4 regions of the Lysinibacillus sp. FSL L8-0126 genome follow, and region 3 is predicted to be linked to each of the others. Evidence: riboswitches for the same ligand, from Rfam matches in the RefSeq annotation. Region 3 holds a riboswitch; each other region holds the start of a gene.
The links. A riboswitch is a leader RNA that binds a small molecule or an ion and turns the genes downstream of it on or off. The one in region 3 is predicted to bind S-adenosylmethionine.
Positions count from the first base shown of each region.

Region 1: it holds a riboswitch for S-adenosylmethionine, as region 3 does, so the genes downstream of both, metK (methionine adenosyltransferase) here and MHI34_RS08820 (cyclase family protein) in region 3, are expected to answer to the same signal.
Region 2: it holds a riboswitch for S-adenosylmethionine, as region 3 does, so the genes downstream of both, MHI34_RS21640 (YezD family protein) here and MHI34_RS08820 (cyclase family protein) in region 3, are expected to answer to the same signal.
Region 4: it holds a riboswitch for S-adenosylmethionine, as region 3 does, so the genes downstream of both, MHI34_RS05065 (O-acetylhomoserine aminocarboxypropyltransferase/cysteine synthase family protein) here and MHI34_RS08820 (cyclase family protein) in region 3, are expected to answer to the same signal.

Region 1 covers NZ_CP152028.1:2,637,273-2,641,970, reverse strand. Annotated here, with positions in the region: gene metK (methionine adenosyltransferase) at 1-1,061, opposite strand, end outside; SAM riboswitch class I at 1,319-1,437, opposite strand; gene pckA (phosphoenolpyruvate carboxykinase (ATP)) at 1,827-3,413, shown strand; gene MHI34_RS13060 (alpha/beta hydrolase) at 3,499-4,455, shown strand; gene MHI34_RS13055 (prolyl oligopeptidase family serine peptidase) at 4,553-4,698, opposite strand, start outside.
Region 2 covers NZ_CP152028.1:4,446,699-4,451,396, reverse strand. Annotated here, with positions in the region: gene MHI34_RS21665 (general stress protein) at 1-47, shown strand, start outside; gene MHI34_RS21660 (hypothetical protein) at 148-516, opposite strand; gene MHI34_RS21655 (DMT family transporter) at 679-1,578, opposite strand; gene MHI34_RS21650 (LysR family transcriptional regulator) at 1,713-2,591, shown strand; gene MHI34_RS21645 (phosphopantothenoylcysteine decarboxylase) at 2,666-3,340, shown strand; SAM riboswitch class I at 3,550-3,646, shown strand; gene MHI34_RS21640 (YezD family protein) at 3,716-3,871, shown strand; gene MHI34_RS21635 (flavin reductase family protein) at 3,954-4,439, opposite strand; gene MHI34_RS21630 (VOC family protein) at 4,598-4,698, shown strand, end outside.
Region 3 covers NZ_CP152028.1:1,809,092-1,813,789, forward strand. Annotated here, with positions in the region: partial or broken gene MHI34_RS08810 (Cof-type HAD-IIB family hydrolase) at 112-885, shown strand; gene MHI34_RS08815 (DedA family protein) at 986-1,582, shown strand; gene MHI34_RS08820 (cyclase family protein) at 1,625-2,362, opposite strand; SAM riboswitch class I at 2,451-2,557, opposite strand; gene MHI34_RS08825 (hypothetical protein) at 2,653-3,051, opposite strand; gene MHI34_RS08830 (helix-turn-helix domain-containing protein) at 3,175-4,698, opposite strand, start outside.
Region 4 covers NZ_CP152028.1:1,076,618-1,081,315, reverse strand. Annotated here, with positions in the region: gene MHI34_RS05075 (DASS family sodium-coupled anion symporter) at 1-723, opposite strand, end outside; gene MHI34_RS05070 (glycerol-3-phosphate acyltransferase) at 920-1,552, opposite strand; SAM riboswitch class I at 1,708-1,821, shown strand; gene MHI34_RS05065 (O-acetylhomoserine aminocarboxypropyltransferase/cysteine synthase family protein) at 1,933-3,234, shown strand; gene MHI34_RS05060 (hypothetical protein) at 3,571-3,957, shown strand; gene MHI34_RS05055 (homoserine dehydrogenase) at 4,435-4,698, shown strand, end outside.

The DNA.
Region 1 (4,698 bases), 830 kb from region 3:
ATACCTGCTGGACGTAAATCAAATAGCTCACGTACCCACTCTACGATTGCGCTTTCTTTCACTTTACCTGTACCAAATGTGTCAACCGCAATGGAAACTGGTTGAGCCACACCAATCGCATAGGCAAGTTGTACCTCAGCGCGTTCTGCCAAGCCAGCTGCTACAATGTTTTTTGCTACATAACGTGCCGCATAAGCCGCTGAACGGTCTACCTTTGTTGCATCCTTACCAGAGAATGCGCCACCACCGTGACGTGCATAACCACCGTATGTATCAACAATGATTTTACGTCCTGTTAAACCAGCGTCCCCTTTAGGTCCACCGATAACAAAACGGCCAGTCGGGTTAATAAAGTATTTCGTGTTTGCATCTAATAATTCACTTGGCACAACGGGTGCAATAACAAATTCTTTCAGATCAGCTTGAATTTGTTCAAGTGTTGCTTCTTCATCATGTTGTGTTGAAATAACAATTGTATCCACTCGCACAGGTACATTATTGTCATCATATTCAATCGTTACTTGTGTTTTTCCATCAGGACGTAAATACGCTAATTCACCTGATTTACGAACTTCTGTTAATCGGCGTGCTAATTTATGTGCTAAGCTGATTGGCAATGGCATTAGTTCAGGTGTTTCATTACATGCATAACCAAACATTAGACCTTGGTCACCAGCACCAATTGCTTCAATATCAGCATCTGTCATAGAGCCTTCACGAGCCTCTAAAGCTTGGTCAACACCTTGTGCAATATCAGGCGATTGTTCGCCAATAGCTACAAGCACCGCTAGATTTTCAGCATCAAAGCCATATTTACCACGTGTATAGCCAATTTCTGCTACAGTATCACGAACGATACCTTTAATATCAACGTAAGTAGAAGTAGTTATTTCTCCTGCTACTAATACTAATCCTGTTGTGACAGTTGTTTCACACGCTACACGTGCATTTGGATCTTCTGCTAAAATAGCATCTAAAATGGCATCCGAGATTTGATCACAAATCTTATCTGGATGTCCTTCTGTTACACTCTCTGATGTAAACAGTCGACGGTTTGTCATTTGGTTTTCCTCCTATTACTCTTACAAAAAGTAGTTGTGTATGAATACGGTACTCATTACCCATGTCAAGTCCGCTCCTAAGGATTGAACTCTCAAGCCGTTACTGCTGCTTTTAACACGAGGATTTCGAAAGATCTGTCATTATAATAAGGAAAGAACTACATATACTTACCTTTACATTCTTTTTTAGCAATAAAAAAATCCTTTACTCACGTTACTGCACATGAGGAAAGGAATAATGACTTCGTAACCTTTCACTCTTATCGTTCAAGGGATGTTCCCTTGCATCAGGTTGGCACCAACGCATGCTGTGAAATAAAACATGCAGGTTGCCGGGTTTCACAGGGCCTGACCCTCCACCAGCTCGGGATAAGAGTATCCGTTCATTTTCATGTTACTGAAAAGGTTGAACGTTGTCAAATATTTTCTTATGTATTACTGTATAGAAAGGAAGGAACTGATTACACAAAAACTTTTCATACTTGGATGATGATGTAAATAGAAGCAAATTAATCCCTACAACATACCTAGCTACTTGTGGTAACATATGTGTGGCTCAATTTTTGCGCCTAATTACAGTAGGATTGATCGGATTCTACTCGAAAAACATTATTTTTTGTCAGTTTATTGAAAAGTGATAAAAACTCTAAAATAATTTCTTAATTAGTATAGATTATTTAAGCAATTGTGTTATACTATTTTTGAAATTAAGAAAAAATCCCTCTAAATCAAGGGAATACTATAAAAAAGGATGGTATTTAATCGATGAATTCAGTAGAAATTGCAAACGAACTGAAGGAATTATTAAACGGCGGTAACATTAATGTTCAACTTTCAGTACCACAATTAGCAGAAAAAGCTACATCTCGTGGTGAAGCAATGTTAACAGTAGATGGCGCAGTTCGTGCAGAAACTGGCAAATACACTGGTCGTTCACCTAAAGATAAATATACGGTAGAAGAAGAAAGCACAAAAGATCAAATTGACTGGGGTAAAGTCAACCAACCGATTTCTTCTGAAGTGTTCGATAACTTATATGTAAAAGTAATAAAATATTTAAAAGAACGTGACGAGTTATTCGTATTTAAAGGCTTCGCAGGTGCTGACAAAGATTCACAATTAAGCATCCAAGTAATTAATGAATACGCTTGGCACAACCTTTTTGCTCATCAATTATTTATCCGTCCAACTGAAGAAGAATTAGCTTCTCATGTTGCAGACTTCACTGTCATCTCTGCTCCTAACTTTAAAGCAGACCCTGCAGTTGATGGTACTGCTTCTGAAACTTTCATCATAGTATCACTTGAAAAGAAAATGATCTTAATCGGTGGTACTGAATATGCTGGTGAAATGAAAAAATCTATTTTTGGTATCATGAACTACTTATTACCACAGCAAGGTATCCTTTCAATGCACTGTTCAGCAAACGTTGGTGAAGCTGGCGATGTGGCATTATTCTTCGGTCTATCTGGTACTGGTAAAACGACATTATCCGCTGATCCAGATCGTAAGCTAATTGGTGACGATGAACACGGCTGGTCTGATAATGGTGTATTCAACATTGAGGGTGGCTGCTATGCAAAAACAATCAACCTTTCTGCTGAGAAAGAACCAGAAATCTACAATGCAATCCGCTTCGGTTCTGTTTTAGAAAACGTAGCTGTTGATCCAGAAACTCGTATTTGTGACTATGATGATGGTTCATTAACAGAAAATACACGTGTAGCTTATCCAATCCAATACATCGAAAATATTGTTGATCCTTCTGTTGCAGGTCATCCAAAAACAATCATCTTCCTAACAGCTGATGCGTTTGGCGTATTACCTCCAATCAGTAAATTAACAAAAGAGCAAGCAATGTATCACTTCCTAAGCGGTTTCACTTCTAAGCTTGCTGGAACTGAACGCGGTGTAACAGAGCCAGAACCAGTATTCTCTACTTGCTTCGGTTCTCCATTCCTTCCACTTCCAGCAACAGTGTACGCAGAAATGTTAGGTCAAAAAATTGACGAGCATGGTGCACAAGTATTCCTAGTGAACACTGGTTGGACTGGTGGCGAATATGGTACAGGTAGCCGTATGAAGCTGTCTTACACACGCACAATGGTACGTGCAGCAATCGACGGAAAATTAACAAATGTTGAAACGACACAAGATGCTGTCTTCGGTTTACACATTCCAACAGCAGTTGAAGGTGTACCGTCAGAAGTGTTAAATCCTCGTGAAGCATGGGCAGATAAAGCTGCATATGATGCGAAAGCTGCTGAACTTGCAGGCTTATTCAACGAAAACTTCAAGAAATTCTCAAACGTTTCTGATGCCATTACTACACTTGGTGGCCCATTAAAATAACGACTAGACACAAGAATCAAAGGGAACGAATTCATTCGTTCTCTTTTTCTTTACCTTGAAGGTAGCTAGTATTAGGGAGATACATATGACAAAAAAATATAAAATACTATTTTCTATTCTTATAATGTTGTTAGCTTTATTTGTTGGCGCTGGTTTTTTTGCAGGAAATTACTTTTATAATCTGGCATTAAATCCTGACACTGATAAAACAGCAGTGCTAGATGCACCTCATAATGTAATAGCTGTCAATCCTCAGGAAGCTAAAGAGAAAGAAACAACTGAGCAATGGTTTCATAAGCAATATGAAGATGCTTCGCTTCAATCCTATGATTCGCTAAAGCTCCATGCTTACTCTATCCAAAATGATCACCCCACTGACAAATGGGCTATCATCTTTCATGGCTATTCAAGCGAAGGCGCACAAATGACAAAGTATGCTAAACATTTTTATGATATGGGCTATCATGTACTTATTCCAGATGCGAGAGGCCATGGTAAAAGTGAAGGAGATTATATTGGCATGGGCTGGCATGATCGTTTTGATGTTGTTTCATGGGTCAATCACATTGTCAGCTTAAATGAGAGCGCTGAAATTGTTCTTTATGGTGTTTCGATGGGTGGAGCCACTGTCATGATGGCTTCAGGAGAGAATTTACCAACAAACGTTAAAGCAATCATTGAGGATTGTGGCTATTCTTCAGTATGGGATGAATTTTCCTATCAGTTGAAAGCAATCTTTCACTTACCTGCATTTCCAATCATGCATTTCTCTTCTGTAGTGACGAAACTAAAAGCAGGCTATACATTAGGTGAAGCGAGTGCAGTTGAACAAGTGGCAAAATCGAAGACACCCATGTTGTTTATTCATGGAGACAACGATACGTTCGTTCCATCTACCATGTTGAATGAAGTATATGAAGCGGCAAATGTACCAAAGCAAAAGTTGATTGTTGAGGGAGCTGGGCATGGTGGCGCAGAAAGTGTTGCAAGCGCGCTTTACTGGGCTACCATACAACAATTTTTAGAAAGTAACATGAAATAATCATCACCCCTTTATTGCCCCCTACTCCTTAGCATAGCTATCTTGCCTGAAGTGGATAGCTATTCTAAGGAAGGGGGTATTTTTTTTCATCATTTATTTATTGCTGTTTCATCCATTCACAAAGGGCACGGACGGTTTCACGATTTTTTGCTGGTGGGTATTGATGTGCATGGTCTGGATCATACCAGGTTTCGTATGATTTATTCGCATCTTCTAAAAAAAAGGCTAGTTGTCTGGCATGTT
Region 2 (4,698 bases), 2.1 Mb from region 3:
AGCAAGAGCGTATGATAGAGGCAGAGCAATATAGAAGGTTTTTATAATGATCAAACCAGTGAGATATGGCTCTGGCTTGCTGGTTAAAATATAGACAAAGTCGTTTTATTCGACTTTGTCTATTATTTTATCTAACACTATTTTCCTTTAAATCCCATATCTATATTTAGCAATGTTATCCTTCGCATTTAAAATCGAAAGTATCGGGTCACTTGTAGGCTTTTCAAATGGCTGCTTAAACAGGTTATGAGGCATAGTATGTAAATGGCTAGCTTCTTTATTGTCATGGCTTTGTTTAGTTTCCATCAGGAGTACTCTTTGTCCATTTGGTTTAACAAGATATTGACGCACATAGCCATTTTCGTGTCTGACTTCAATTTTCGATTTGTTCTTTTTGGCGTCTTCCTCTTCACTGCCATCCACATATTTAAGTAAATCCAATAGGTTTTCTGTTTTAATAGGTTGATTGACCTTAGCTGGTAAATAGTATGATGTATTTCGGGGTTGAATTTGCATAGATGACTCTCCTCCAATTAGTTTCTGTAAAAAATAGACTGTATAGTAAACTATTTTACATGTAGTGATGCTATAAATTCAATACATAGTAGAAAAGGAAGCTTGAGATATAACTCTCAGCTTCCTTTTTCATTCGTAAATGAAGTGACATGACACACTATTTTATTGTATGACTTTTTCCTGTGCTTCTTTTTTAATAAAACGTAACGCATGAAAGTGCTCTAATTGAGCCACTAAATTACCAATAAGGATAAAGCTACCGCCAATCACTAATTTCACTGTTAAACTTTCACCAATAAACATCATGGCAAACATGGCTGCAAAAATTGGTTCTAATGAAAAAATAAGTCCTGTATGTGTAGCAGAAGTATACTGTTGTGCAACAGTTTGGCCAACAAAGCAAAATGCACTACAAATGATACCGAGCCCTAAAATAGCCAGCCAAGATGACATTGAATTTGGCAATGTCGGTGTTTCAAATATAAATGTTAAGACAAGGGCATAGATACCAGCAAAGCCGAGCTGATAAATTCCGTATGAAATGGATTCAACATTTCGTGTAAATGAGCTATTCAGTAGTAAATAAATGGAATAGCATAGTGCTGCAATGGCTACTAATAAATCCCCTTTATGGAAGGTGAATGAGCCATGTGCTGTTAAGACTGTAATACCAATCATCGTGCAAATGACCGCAAAGCTAACGGCTCTCGATGGTAATTTTTTTTCAATGAAACTGCTGAAAATCGGCACTAATACTACGGTTAGGCTTAAAATAAAGCCTGCATTTGAGGCAGAAGTAGACTGTAAACCAAATAAACTTAACGCGAACACAATGAATAATAAAAATCCTTGAATAGCCGCATATTTTAATGTTTTACCATTTACTTTGATCATCCGTTTATAAAAAATAAGTCCTGCTACGAAAAATGCAATGATACAACGCAATGCCACCACATTATAAACTGCCAATGTTTCAAGCCCCATGACCATAAAGGTATAAGATAGTCCCCAAAACATTGTGACAATAACCATCAATACATTTGCTTTTCCTTGGATACTCATTATGTTCACCTACCATCTGTGTACTAAAACAGTTTTTATACTAAAATTTACTATATATCTTGTATTGTGATTAGTAAAACGAATGTTTATAATGAATAGGATTAAAAAAATTCATGTATATAGAGGGATGACGGATGAGCTTAGTTAAATATGAGATTTTAACAAAGGTGGCAGAGGTAGCAAGCTTTACAAAAGCAGCGGATGCACTAGGACTAACGCAGTCTGCTGTGAGCCATGCCGTGTCTAGTTTAGAAAAAGAATTTGGCTTTGCTCTCATTCATCGAAGTCGTGCAGGTGTAACACTGACGAGTGAGGGGCAGACCATGCTAAGGGCGATGCGTCAGGTTCTGGATGCCCAGGAATTATTGCAGCAGGAAGCGGCCCATATACTGGGTGTAACACGCGGGAAAGTTCGAATTGGCGTTATTTCAAGTATTTCCTCGAATTGGATGCCAGAAATTGTTCGTATTATGGATCATCAATTTCCAGGGATACAAGTAGAGTTACGAGAGGGAGATTATTACGAAATTGAACAATGGCTGCTAAGTGGGGAAGTCGAAGTAGGATTCTTGAATGGTCAAAAATCAGAGCAATATCAATTTATGGAATTACAACAAGACCCTTTATTATGTATTGTTTCAGATAAAAGCCCTTTATTTCATAAGACAGAAATTGATATTGTTGACCTAGAAGATATGCCTTTTATCATGACTTCCTATAAAGGGACAAATGATGTAAAGGTACTGTTGGAGCAATATCATGTAAAGCCCCATATTCGCTTTGAGCTTTCTGAGGAGGTAGGGATTCTTTCAATGATTTCCCATCATTTGGGCATTAGTATTTTGCCTCAATTGGTCATTCAACATTTACCATCAACGTTAAAAGCAATCCCGCTAAAGCAAGGAGGCTACCGTACCATTGGAATTGCGATGAAGCACCATGCTTCCCCTGTTACCAAGAAATTTGCGGAAATATTAAGTGCTTGGTTAAAAGAGCAAAATAGTACGCTATGATTGTGGCTATTGAAGCACATCCTTACATTACGTTAAAATAGTATTTGTATATATTGTAGAAAATAGGTGAGTGTATGGGGACATTACAAGGCAAAACCGTACTCATTACAAGTGGGGGAACACTTGAAAAATGGGATCGTGTACGAGGGCACACGAATTTATCAAAAGGGACAATGGGCTGTTATTTAGCAGAGGCCGCATTGGCTAAGGGTGCGAATGTAATATATATGCATGGCTACTTTGCACAGCTTCCAGCAAACCACGACAAAATGACATTGGTAAAATTTGAAGGTATTGAGGATTTAGGAGAAAAGGTACGTCATGCGGTTCAGCTACAACAAGTCGATATTGTTATTATGGCTGCTGCTGGCTCCGATTGGGTTATTGACAAGGTTTATGATCAATCCGGTAATTTAATGGAGGAAGCGGGGAAAATGCCTTCTGACGAACCACCTATTATCCATTTTAAAAAGGCACCAAAAGTATTAGGGCAAATCAAGGGCTGGCAACCGAATGTAACGCTAGTGGGCTTTAAGCTAGAAGCTACAAATGATGAGGATTTTTTACTCGCTCGTGCAAGACTGCGTATGGAAGCCGCGCATGCTCAATTTATGGTTGCAAATAGCTCGCAGTCTTTATATGGCGGAGATGAGCCTCATTGGATCGTGCCTGCTGAGGGACAACCAATTAAGGTGATGGGCAAGCAACAGACAGCACAAACTTTAATGGAATGTTTGCATAGGGAATAACGTGATGAACTGTGGAGAAGGTCATACTTCTACACAGTTTTTTCTTTGCCATTGTGGTTAGATAGACTGACATAGCATACAATACGATAGGATTATGAGTGAATTATAACAGAGAGGATGCTATTACAAAGTATTCAACTAGGTTTTCTAATATTTTATATTGACATTCGGATAACAGAATTATAGAATTATTTTCAAGAAACGCAGTACTCTTATCAAGAGAGGTGGAGGGACTTGGCCCCATGAAGCCTCGGCAACCGAGAAGATAGGTGCCAAATCCAACAGATGGTGTCTGAGAGATAGGAGGGGCTATCAATCGGTTTGATGCGTTGGCCTCTTTTGTACAACTAGGAGAATAAAGAGGGGGTGTATCGTATGGCTCAATCGGCAAAGGTAGATGATAAAAAATTAGAGGCAATTGCTAAGGCAATTCAAAATCTTGAATTTGGTGAAGTGAATATTACGATTCAAGATGGTGTGATTGTGCAAATTAATAGGCTTGAAAAGCAGAGATTTCCACAGAAGAAATAATGCTCATTTCAGTTGAACGATGTGAAAAGGCCACCAATAAGCATGGTTTCCATTGCTTACAAGTGGCTCTTTTTTATGGAAATTAGCTATAAAAGCTTTTTGGAATTGGACCGATATGACGACGATGATAGAGAAGGGGTTCTTTTTGAGAATTTGTAATGTCTAGCACTTGCCCAATAAAAATAGTATGATCGCCTGCATCTATTTGCTGAAATGATTTACATTGTAAAATAGCTGCTGTATCATGTAAAATCGGTAGCCCAAAAGTAGAAGTAGACCATTTAGCTTGAGCAAAGCGATCCGGGACTTTACTTGCAAATAATGTACATAAATGCTCTTGATTACTCGCTAAAATATTGACAGCGAATTTTTCCGCACCCATAAAGTAAGAATGGAGCTGAGATTTTTTATCAAGTGACCATAAAATAAGTAGTGGGTCAATGGAAACAGATGCAAAAGAATTGACTGTTAAGCCAATTGGATTCGTTTCATGACATGCTGTCACAACCGTTACACCTGTAGGATAGTTACCTAATGCCAATTTAAAAGCAGCTACTTGATCTGTCATTCAAATCACCTCTTTATAGTTAGTCATAAATTAGTTAACGGAGTTAGTAGGTAAATTGCACTTTTTTTCATACCATATAGTAACTCCTTTTCTTAAGTAAATTTTAAATCAATTAAACATCCAGGTAAAGCTAATGGGGGAAAGAAAGGGGAATTGCCATGACTTTATATTTTGATCATCTGGTACATCAAGTAGAATCACCAGAAAATATAAAGGTTTTCTTCAATAAACGAAATGTCCGTACAGTGAACGGTGGTCA
Region 3 (4,698 bases):
TTATAGAGTTTGCTGAAAGTTTGTCAAAATACTTTCATACTTTTCATTAAGTATAAGGAATGAATTAAATGTTTGTGATTCTAAAGTACTGTTTTATAAAGGCGGCTTAAGATGAATTATAATATCATATTTTTTGATATGGATGGAACACTGATTAATTACGAGGATGGCTGTGTGGAAGAAAGCACAAAGAAGGCCATTCAACTTTTGCAGGAGAGAGGAATTCACCTTGTAGCGGCTACAGGAAGACCTTTATCGATGTGTCAGGAGATACAAGCGCTAGGGATTGAAACCTTTATTACAGCAAATGGGGCATATGTGAAACACAAGGATTTAATCATACATAAAACACCTATTGCTAAAGATATTGTTCAAAATGTACAAGCTTTTGCACGTGAACAGCAGCATAGCCTCACATTTTTTACAGAGCAACTATCGATGAATGGCATTCAGCATCCAGCTGCTTTCAATGCGATGCAGGCAACTCTATCTTTACGAAATTTTCCGGTTGTGAATGAAAAAATTGTGGATGAAGAAGTTTTTCTCATGTGTCTATATGCAGATGAGGAGGCTGAAAAAAGATATGCTAGCCAATTTCCGCATATATTTTGGCAGCGATAGCATCCTTATATTGTGAATGTATTACAGCAGGATGTTGCCAAATCGATAGCTGTTGAAGCGGTACTAGACCATTTTAACATTGGTCCTGAGAATGCTATTGCTTTTGGAGGTGGGGATAATGATATTGATATGTTAGAGCATGTAGGGCTAGGTATCGCTATGGGAAATGGTAGCGCAGCTCTAAAAGCAGTTGCGAATTTTGTTACAAAGAGTTCCACTGAAGGTGGTATTGACTTTGCTTTACGGCAGTTTCAAATGATATAAAGCTGCTGAAGGTCTTAAAGTCGATGCTTCAGGTTCTCTTAGATCTATTGAAGGAACTTGTTAATCAATGCGTTTTAATAAATTTTGGGTGGGGTGTTATATGGCACATCATGTGCAATCTCTAATTGAACATTACGGGTATTTGGGTATTATCGTGATCCTAATTGGAGGAATTGTTGGGTTGCCACTACCTGATGAGGTCTTTCTAACATATGTTGGCTACAGTGTTTATATAGAAAGCCTTGAACACATTCCCGCTTTAGTAAGTGCAATGATTGGTGCAGTTGGCGGTATTACCTTAAGCTACTATATCGGCTATCGTTTTGGCTTACCATTATTGCAGAAATATGGACCCAAAATTCATATTACGGAGCAAAAAATTGATTTTACAAAACAACTGTTTACTAAAATTGGGCCAACTTTATTATTAATAGGCTATTTTATACCTGGTGTACGGCATCTGACAGCCTATATTGCGGCAATTAATAATTATCCATATAGAAAGTTTGCTTTTTTTGCCTATACAGGGGCATTTATCTGGACTTTCACATTTATAACGTTAGGGAGGATGCTTGGGGAGAAGTGGCGGTTTGTTGGTTATTATTTATCCCATTATAGTATTTATCTTATCCTATTGTTTGGCCTCGTAATGCTCATCGTTTACTATCTATTCAAAAAAAGAAATATACGAAAATAAAGGTCTGTATGATTCAACATATGAATCGTACAGACCTTTGTGTTATGGCAAAATAGCAAATGAGCGTACAGGGAATCCAGATGCCTTTTCAGGCTTAGGGACGATATTGAAGATAATTGCCCCCTTCGCAGGTAGCTTGTCCAAGTTCGTCATCAACTCAATTTGATAGATGTTTTGTTCAAGCACGAAGTATTCGCCATCTAGCTTACCATTTTTGTGAAAATCAGCGGCTGAATCAGTATCAAATGTTTCATGGCCAAGTGCACTTATTTGACGTTCCTTCAATAAAAATTGTAATGCCTCTAAGCCCCAGCCTGGTATATGGTTATGTCCATCCATATCTTGGTTACTAAATGCCTCTTTATCTGGCCAGCGCTTACTCCAATCTGTACGTAGCGCTACAAAGGTACCTGCTTCAATTACTCCATGTTGTGCTTCAAAATCAAAAATATCTTGCACACTTAGCGAGAAGTCATGATTGTTAGCAGCTTCTCGTGATTTATCAATGACGACAAGAGGAAGAACTAGTTCTTTTAGTTCTAATTCTTCTAGATAGCGGGAGTCTCGCACAAAATGAATGGGTGGGTCGATATGTGTGCCATATTGTCCTGGGAACGTGAATTGTTGTGCGAAGAACCCGTCATCATGAGAGAATAATGTTTCAAATTTAGCATCTTCAAACATAAAAAAATGTGGGGAATTAGGGCCGAATGTATGTGTTAAATCAACCCATTGTTTTGATTTTAATAATTGTAATGCTTGTAAAAGTTGGTTTGACATTGATTTCACTGCTTTCTGTTAAAATTAGTAGAACATAAAAAAGAGTCCCCTTAGAAGAGGACTCCAGAATAAGCAACGGTAGTTCTTCTTCTCATCTTTCAGGCTTAAAATTTTGCCAATTGGAATTAGCACCATACTGTTGAGCTGGTTGCTGAGACTTCATCGGGCCAATCCCTCCGTCTCTCTCGATAAGAAAAGTGATATAAGAATTTTCAGAAATAATAATAAAAACACTTTAGCATAGAATTTTATAGTTTACAAGTTCGATAGAGATATAAGGGTAAATTTTTTTACCAACTTAAATTTATGGTTATGCCACAACAACCATTATCCATAAGACGTATTCTGAAATTGTCTGGTGTATAATTTGCATCAAATTTCATCGTAATGCCTGTTGATGTGATTAATTTATCAACCTCTGTTTTATTTGAAAGCTGTGCAGCATTCATTAGATCATGTGCAAATTGTTGAGAGCTATCAATTTTATCCGTAAGCAATTGAGCCTGTTGCATGATCGCCTTTATCCGTGTAGCTGACATTTTTAATTTATGTGTGTCGACAGGTGGAAAGGGGGTAGTGTTCGGCATTGCCAAATGTTGAGGAATAGGTCTAACGGCAAGCTGCTGGGCAAGTGGCGACGTTGGGTAATGATAAGGATGAACAAAGTACGGATAAGGATTGTAATACAATGTAATTCCTCCTATCCTATAGCTGATATCTTATCTTATGTAGCTAAACGTCTTTAGGTGTTATTTTGCAGTGCAATGTCTGTCCTAATCATTTAAAAAGGAAGCCAAAGTGAGCTTCCTCTTTTAGCCGAGAACATGTAAGACATCATCAATTTTTTTACTATGAGACAGAATACCGTAATTCATCCATGTTAAAAAATCCACTTCATATACACAGTTGGTTTTAACTGCAGCTAGATTTTTCCACATAGAAGTTTTTAAAATCGTACGCTCCTCGTTCTCGTAAATGGAATGTTGTTTATCAAAAGTAATAAATAAATGATCCGCATCTAATTGCAGCAATTGATCAAATGTCAGTGGTGCTTTACGTTGATTGTGCGGAATACTCCAGACAAGTGGATGTGGCATTAAACCGAGGTCACGATATAAAATTGGCCCCGTATAGCCACATTCAGGACCCGCATATAGAGTAATGCCAATAGCTGAAATGCGGAGAAATGCCACACTTTGCCCATAAACGGATTTACTAAGAATTCCTTTTGCTTGCTGTACCTTATCCTCATATTGTAGGATCACGTCTTGCATCAAGGCGGTTTTTCCTGTTAAATCAGCAATCTTAAACAAAGTAGACTGCCAGTTCTCTCCAGGATGTGAGATATGACAGATGGGAGCTACTTCATTTAAATGATGACAGGATTCCCATCGCTCTATACCTGCATCTAGCATAATTAATGTTGGTTTATAGTGAAGGAGTCGATCCATTTCTCCATTTTGTACATCGATATCAGGCACTTCTTGAAGACCTAAATAGTCTTGTTTTCCCCATTTTGGATGACTGAATTGAGCAATTGGTGTAATCCCAAGGGCGACAAAGAAGTCTTCTAAGAATGGTGCAAATACACGTAGATTGCTGCTTTGGTTTCTTCTATATTGTCCTGGAGAGATGCCGACATGTTCTTTAAAACGACGATTGAAATAATACTCATTATTAAATCCGATAGACTGACTAATTTCAAATACCCGATCATTTGTTGTCATTAATAATTGCTTGGCTTTTTCAATGCGAATGTTATTTAAATAGTGAAGAGGGATTTGCCCTGTAATCTCTTTGAACATACGGGTATAATTCCATCTTGGAACATCAGCTAGCTCTGCCAACTGCTCGACAGTCCACTCTTTTTCAAAATGTTTATGCAAATAGTTAATGGATTGCTCAACAGATTGACGATCATTTTTTTGCACCAGCTTGGGTATTGTTTGATGTAAGAGCAATAACATCAGCTCTTGAAAGTGTACATGCTGCTCAAAGATGGTGTGCTCATCCTCCGCTAGACGGTTCTGATAAATGGCTTCTAGCAGTCTACGACATTGCGAAAAGGGGAGGAGACGTTGCTCTTTGACACGCTTAAAAGGGCTAGTAGTCTGTTTATTGCTAAGATGGACAATGTTGAACTGTAATTGATAAAAACAAAGGTGCTCGTTTTGAATGCGTATATTAGCCGTGTTATTAGGAGGAATCGATATGCACTTTTCTTCACTAAGATGAATGGTGTTATGATCTATTTCTAGCTTTCCGCTGCCACTCATTACGATGAAAAGTGTATAGAAATCACTATTAAACTGCTGCTTGTTCGTTGATTGAATCAC
Region 4 (4,698 bases), 730 kb from region 3:
GGGGGCAGCATAGAGCAACCAAGCACCCCAGGAGATATCCACATTAAATTGTTCCTGAATAAAGTTTAAAGCGACCATATTTTGAGCTGCTGCTGTCTTGATACCGATATTCCAAATGGAAACGGCTTGTACCGAAGTAATAACAAGTAAAGCGGCGAGTCGACTATCGCGTGGTAAACCAAATGCTGCGACCATCCCTAGCAATATTGGTACGACTGCGCCTGCACGTGCTGTGGCAGAAGGAACAAAAAAAGCGAGGGCTATAGAAACTAAAATGGCGCCGAATACGATAGCTTTTGTTTTTGTTCCTACAAGTGAAAGGATCCAGAGAGCAAGCCGTTTATGTAAGTTGGTAATTTGCATGGCTGCTGCTAAAAAAAGAGCTGCTGCTACTAATGCGACAGCGGAATTACTAAATCCACTTAAGGATAATTTTAAAGCGCCAGCAGTTCCTAATTCTGTAGCAGGATCGTCCATTGATGGAGCGAGCCCTAGTAGAACAGTTACAAGTGCAATGATCATGGCTGAGCTAACGGGATAGGACACGGCCTCTGTTACCCATAGGATGACTGCGAATGCTAAGATGGCTAAAGCTCGTTGTCCAGCAATCGGTAAGTCACCGTTATTAGGTAAAAAAGTAATGATGATTAGTAAAGCAAAGGCCAAGCCAATCCATAGTGGCTTTAAATTCCGTTTCGTAGCTGTTTGATTGGGTGAAGACATATTTTCTCATCCTTTCTACGATAAATATGACGATTATTATCCATAACATCGGTTAGTAAAATGTTTTATTAAGATAAGAACTTGTCTATTTTATTGTAAAAAAATAAGTATGCAGAATAGCTGCTTTTTACAGCGATATAAGTAGATAAAGAGAAAATATACGGTCATAAAAAATACAAAAATATCCATTGTAATATTATTTCTTTTTCTTAAATGCAGACGTTACTTTAGGCTCTGTACCCTTCACTAATCGTTGGATATTTTCGATGTGCAGGATAATAGCTATGCCAAAAAGAAGGACAGCAATTATAGTTGGGCCAATTCCAGGAATCCATAAATATGTTGCCGTACAAAAAACGAGATAAAACTCTAGAACACCGACAATTAAATAGTTAGTTGCAAAGGATAAAATGACAAATAAAATAAGTGCAAATAAACCAATCTTCCAATCTACAGCAAGTAGAATTCCAATAATAGAGGCAGTTCCTTTCCCACCATTGAAGCCCATATAAAATGGGAAATTATGACCCAAAATAACCCCTGCAGCAATAATGTAGGTCAGGAGCCATATTTCTCCTTCGGTTAAATGCGGAGCATCTGCTAAATAAAAGTGTGCACCGATAATAGCTACAACGCCTTTGCCAATATCGATTAGGGCTACTAAAACGCCATATTTCCAGCCGAGGGAAAGTGTAGCATTAGAGGCACCTGCATTGCCATGGCCAGCTTTTTTTAAATCAACCCCCGATAAAAATTGTGCCACTTTAGAGCCGTGAATACAGCCAATTAAATATCCAACTAAGAGAAAAATGATCACGGCTTTTACCATAAAAATACTCCTTTCAAATTTTTTTCTAAATTAGTGTATGCGTTCATATTACGTATAAGAGCTGACAGAAGTTTCGGAAAAAATAAAATTTACATATTGACAGAAAAAAACTCTATGTTTATACTGTGTTACAACGATGGAAATTGAATCTCATACTCTTATCAAGAGCGGCGGAGGGATAGGCCCTATGATGCCCAGCAACCAGTAAGTGATGAACTTACTAAGGTGCTAATTCCTACAGATTCTTACTTGGATCTGGCAGATAAGGGGAGGAAAACTTGCAACCGCAACCCTCTTCTTAACAGGAGAGGGTTTTGTTTTCTACACATAAATCCTCCTCATCTCCGGTACCATCGTAAAAAAATAATTGGAGGTACACAATGACAAATTTTAAACCAGAAACATTGCTGTTACATGGTGGTCAAGAGCCAGACCCAGTGACGGGCTCTAGAACAGTTCCTGTCTATCGCTCAACTGCTTTCGTATTTAAGGACACTGCTCATGCGCAACGTCTTTTTGCCTTAGAGGAAGCGGGGAACATTTACACACGGATTACAAATCCGACAGTGGATGTTTTTGAAAAGCGTGTGGCCTTATTGGAAGGTGGAACAGCAGCAGTAGCACTTTCATCTGGTGCAGCAGCTATCGCATTTTCCATTTTAAATCTAGCTGGAGCAGGCGATGAAATAGTAGCAGGTAGTTCTTTATATGGTGGTACGTATAATTTATTGGCTAACACATTACCGAAGTATGGCATTAAAACAATTTTTGTAGATGAAACAAACCCAGAGAATTTTAAGGCTGCGATTACCGATAAAACGAAAGCTGTCTTCGCTGAAATTTATGGTAATCCAAGTTTAAAAGTTTTAGATATTGAAGCAGTAGCTAAGATTGCACATGCTAACAGTTTACCATTAATTATCGATAGTACATTTGCTTCTCCTTATGGTTCCACACCAATTGAATACGGTGCAGATATTGTTGTTCACTCCGCGACTAAATGGATAGGTGGTCATGGTACAACTTTAGGTGGGGTTGTTGTAGACGCTGGTAAGTTTGATTGGACTAGTGGACGATTCCCTGGATTTACGGAACCAGATGCTTCTTACCATGGATTACGTTACGGAATTGATACAGCTTCTGCTGCTTTTGCTACGAAGCTACGCGTACAGTTGTTACGTGACTTCGGTCCAACATTAAGTGCTGACGCAGCGTTTAATTTACTACAAGGTTTAGAAACGCTTCATTTGCGTATCCCTAAACACAATGAAAATGCGTTGGCGGTTGCTGAATATTTACGAAACCACCCATCTGTGGAGTATGTAAACTATAATGGCCTAGAAGATTTTGCGACACATGATTTGGCGAGAAAATACTTGAAAAATGGCTTCGGTTCTGTGCTTACATTTGGCATTAAAGGTGGACGTGAGGCTGGTCGAAAGCTAATTGATAGCGTGAAGCTGTTTTCACATGTAGCAAATGTAGGGGATGCCAAATCGCTCATTATTCACCCAGCATCTACTACACATCAGCAATTATCAACAGATGAATTAATTCAAGCTGGCGTAACCGAGTCGCTCATTCGCTTATCCATCGGTTTAGAGGCAGTAGAGGATATTATTGCTGATTTAGAACAAGCCATTACGCTTGCCACAACAACTGAACAAACTGTAGAAGCTTAAGTTTTAGAACGCAAGGGAGGATGTTGTAGAGTTTACGTATTTTCTCATTCGAATTGCCTCATTTGGCATTGCGTCAAACGTTGCTACATCAACCAAGTATAAAATCCATCAATTATCAGAACTTTTTTAAAAATAATACCAAGTATTTTTATGTGTATTATTGACTTAATTAATTCCATGTTATATACTAGGGAATAAGTTAAGAATACGAAAATTCTTGTTATAAGGTAAATGTTTTCATAAGTGCTCCCCCCACTTTTGAATATATAGAAGAAGAGTGGTCGCATAGCCAGTGACTGCTCTTCCAAAAAAACTGATGATAAAGGAGTGTTTAAAATGGGTAATATCTATAGTGCACAAAACATTGCATCCTATCTAATTTATGAGCTGAATGAAGGTCATGTCTTTGTCAACAATCAATCCATTCAACACTTACTTACATCAGTCGATAAAAAATGGAAGCAAGTCTTTGGTCATACAGCATTTCAAGAGTATGTTGTGGCTGAAGAGGAGGGCTACACTGTAAAGGAAGTTTTTGAGGCATATGAACATTACGGTGTGAGCCATATTGCACTTCCTGCAACAGAGCTTTACTTAAAATACGGTACATTTCAATTAGTGAAACGTACGTATGCAATACCAAATTTTACAGAAGAAGAAATTAGTCTTGTTCAACAAGCTTTAACACATTATCGTTATCAATTGCTTTCAAAAGCAAGTTGAAATCCCCCATATATTAAAGCTCATTCTCTGCTGCTACAGGGAATGAGTTTTTTCTTTAGAGGTCATTAAAATAGTAACAAGATGATGGGTGTCCAAGCATACATATATAATAGAAGAAAGACATTCATATATTTAAATGGAAATAGTCAATTTTTGTTCAAATCTTATAGATCAACTAAAAAAACGTATAATAAAGGGAATGAAACCGATTTCTTTTGCACATCTAGAGAAAACAAATGTCCTTCCTAGAAAGATTTTTCTTGTACTAAGTATGTATTTGCGTTACAATTTTCTTTAAGATAAATTTAGAATTATTTGAATTTGTATGTGTTCCAACACATACTAAAATAGCGAAACTCGTACAAAGAAGAGTAATTGGCTAAAGCTTGCGGTGGGTGTCCAATTATCATGACACAACCCCATGGAGAAATTAGCTTTGATGAAACTGCGGAATGTAAGTTGGAGGGAATAACAGAAATGGCAACTATAAAGGCAGCGATTTTAGGATTTGGAACGGTAGGTCAAGGGATCTATCATATTTTAAATGAAAAGCGAGAAGAGCTAAAAAATAAATTAGGTATTGAATTAGAGGTAGCAAAGATTTTAGTGACAGATGCTAGTCGTGAACGTGTACCAGGTACAGCGCATTTAATGACGACGAGTATGGATGATGTCTTAGCAGAGCCAGGTATGCAGGTTGTGTTTGAAGCGATTGTAAATGAAGAGCCTGCATACAGTTAT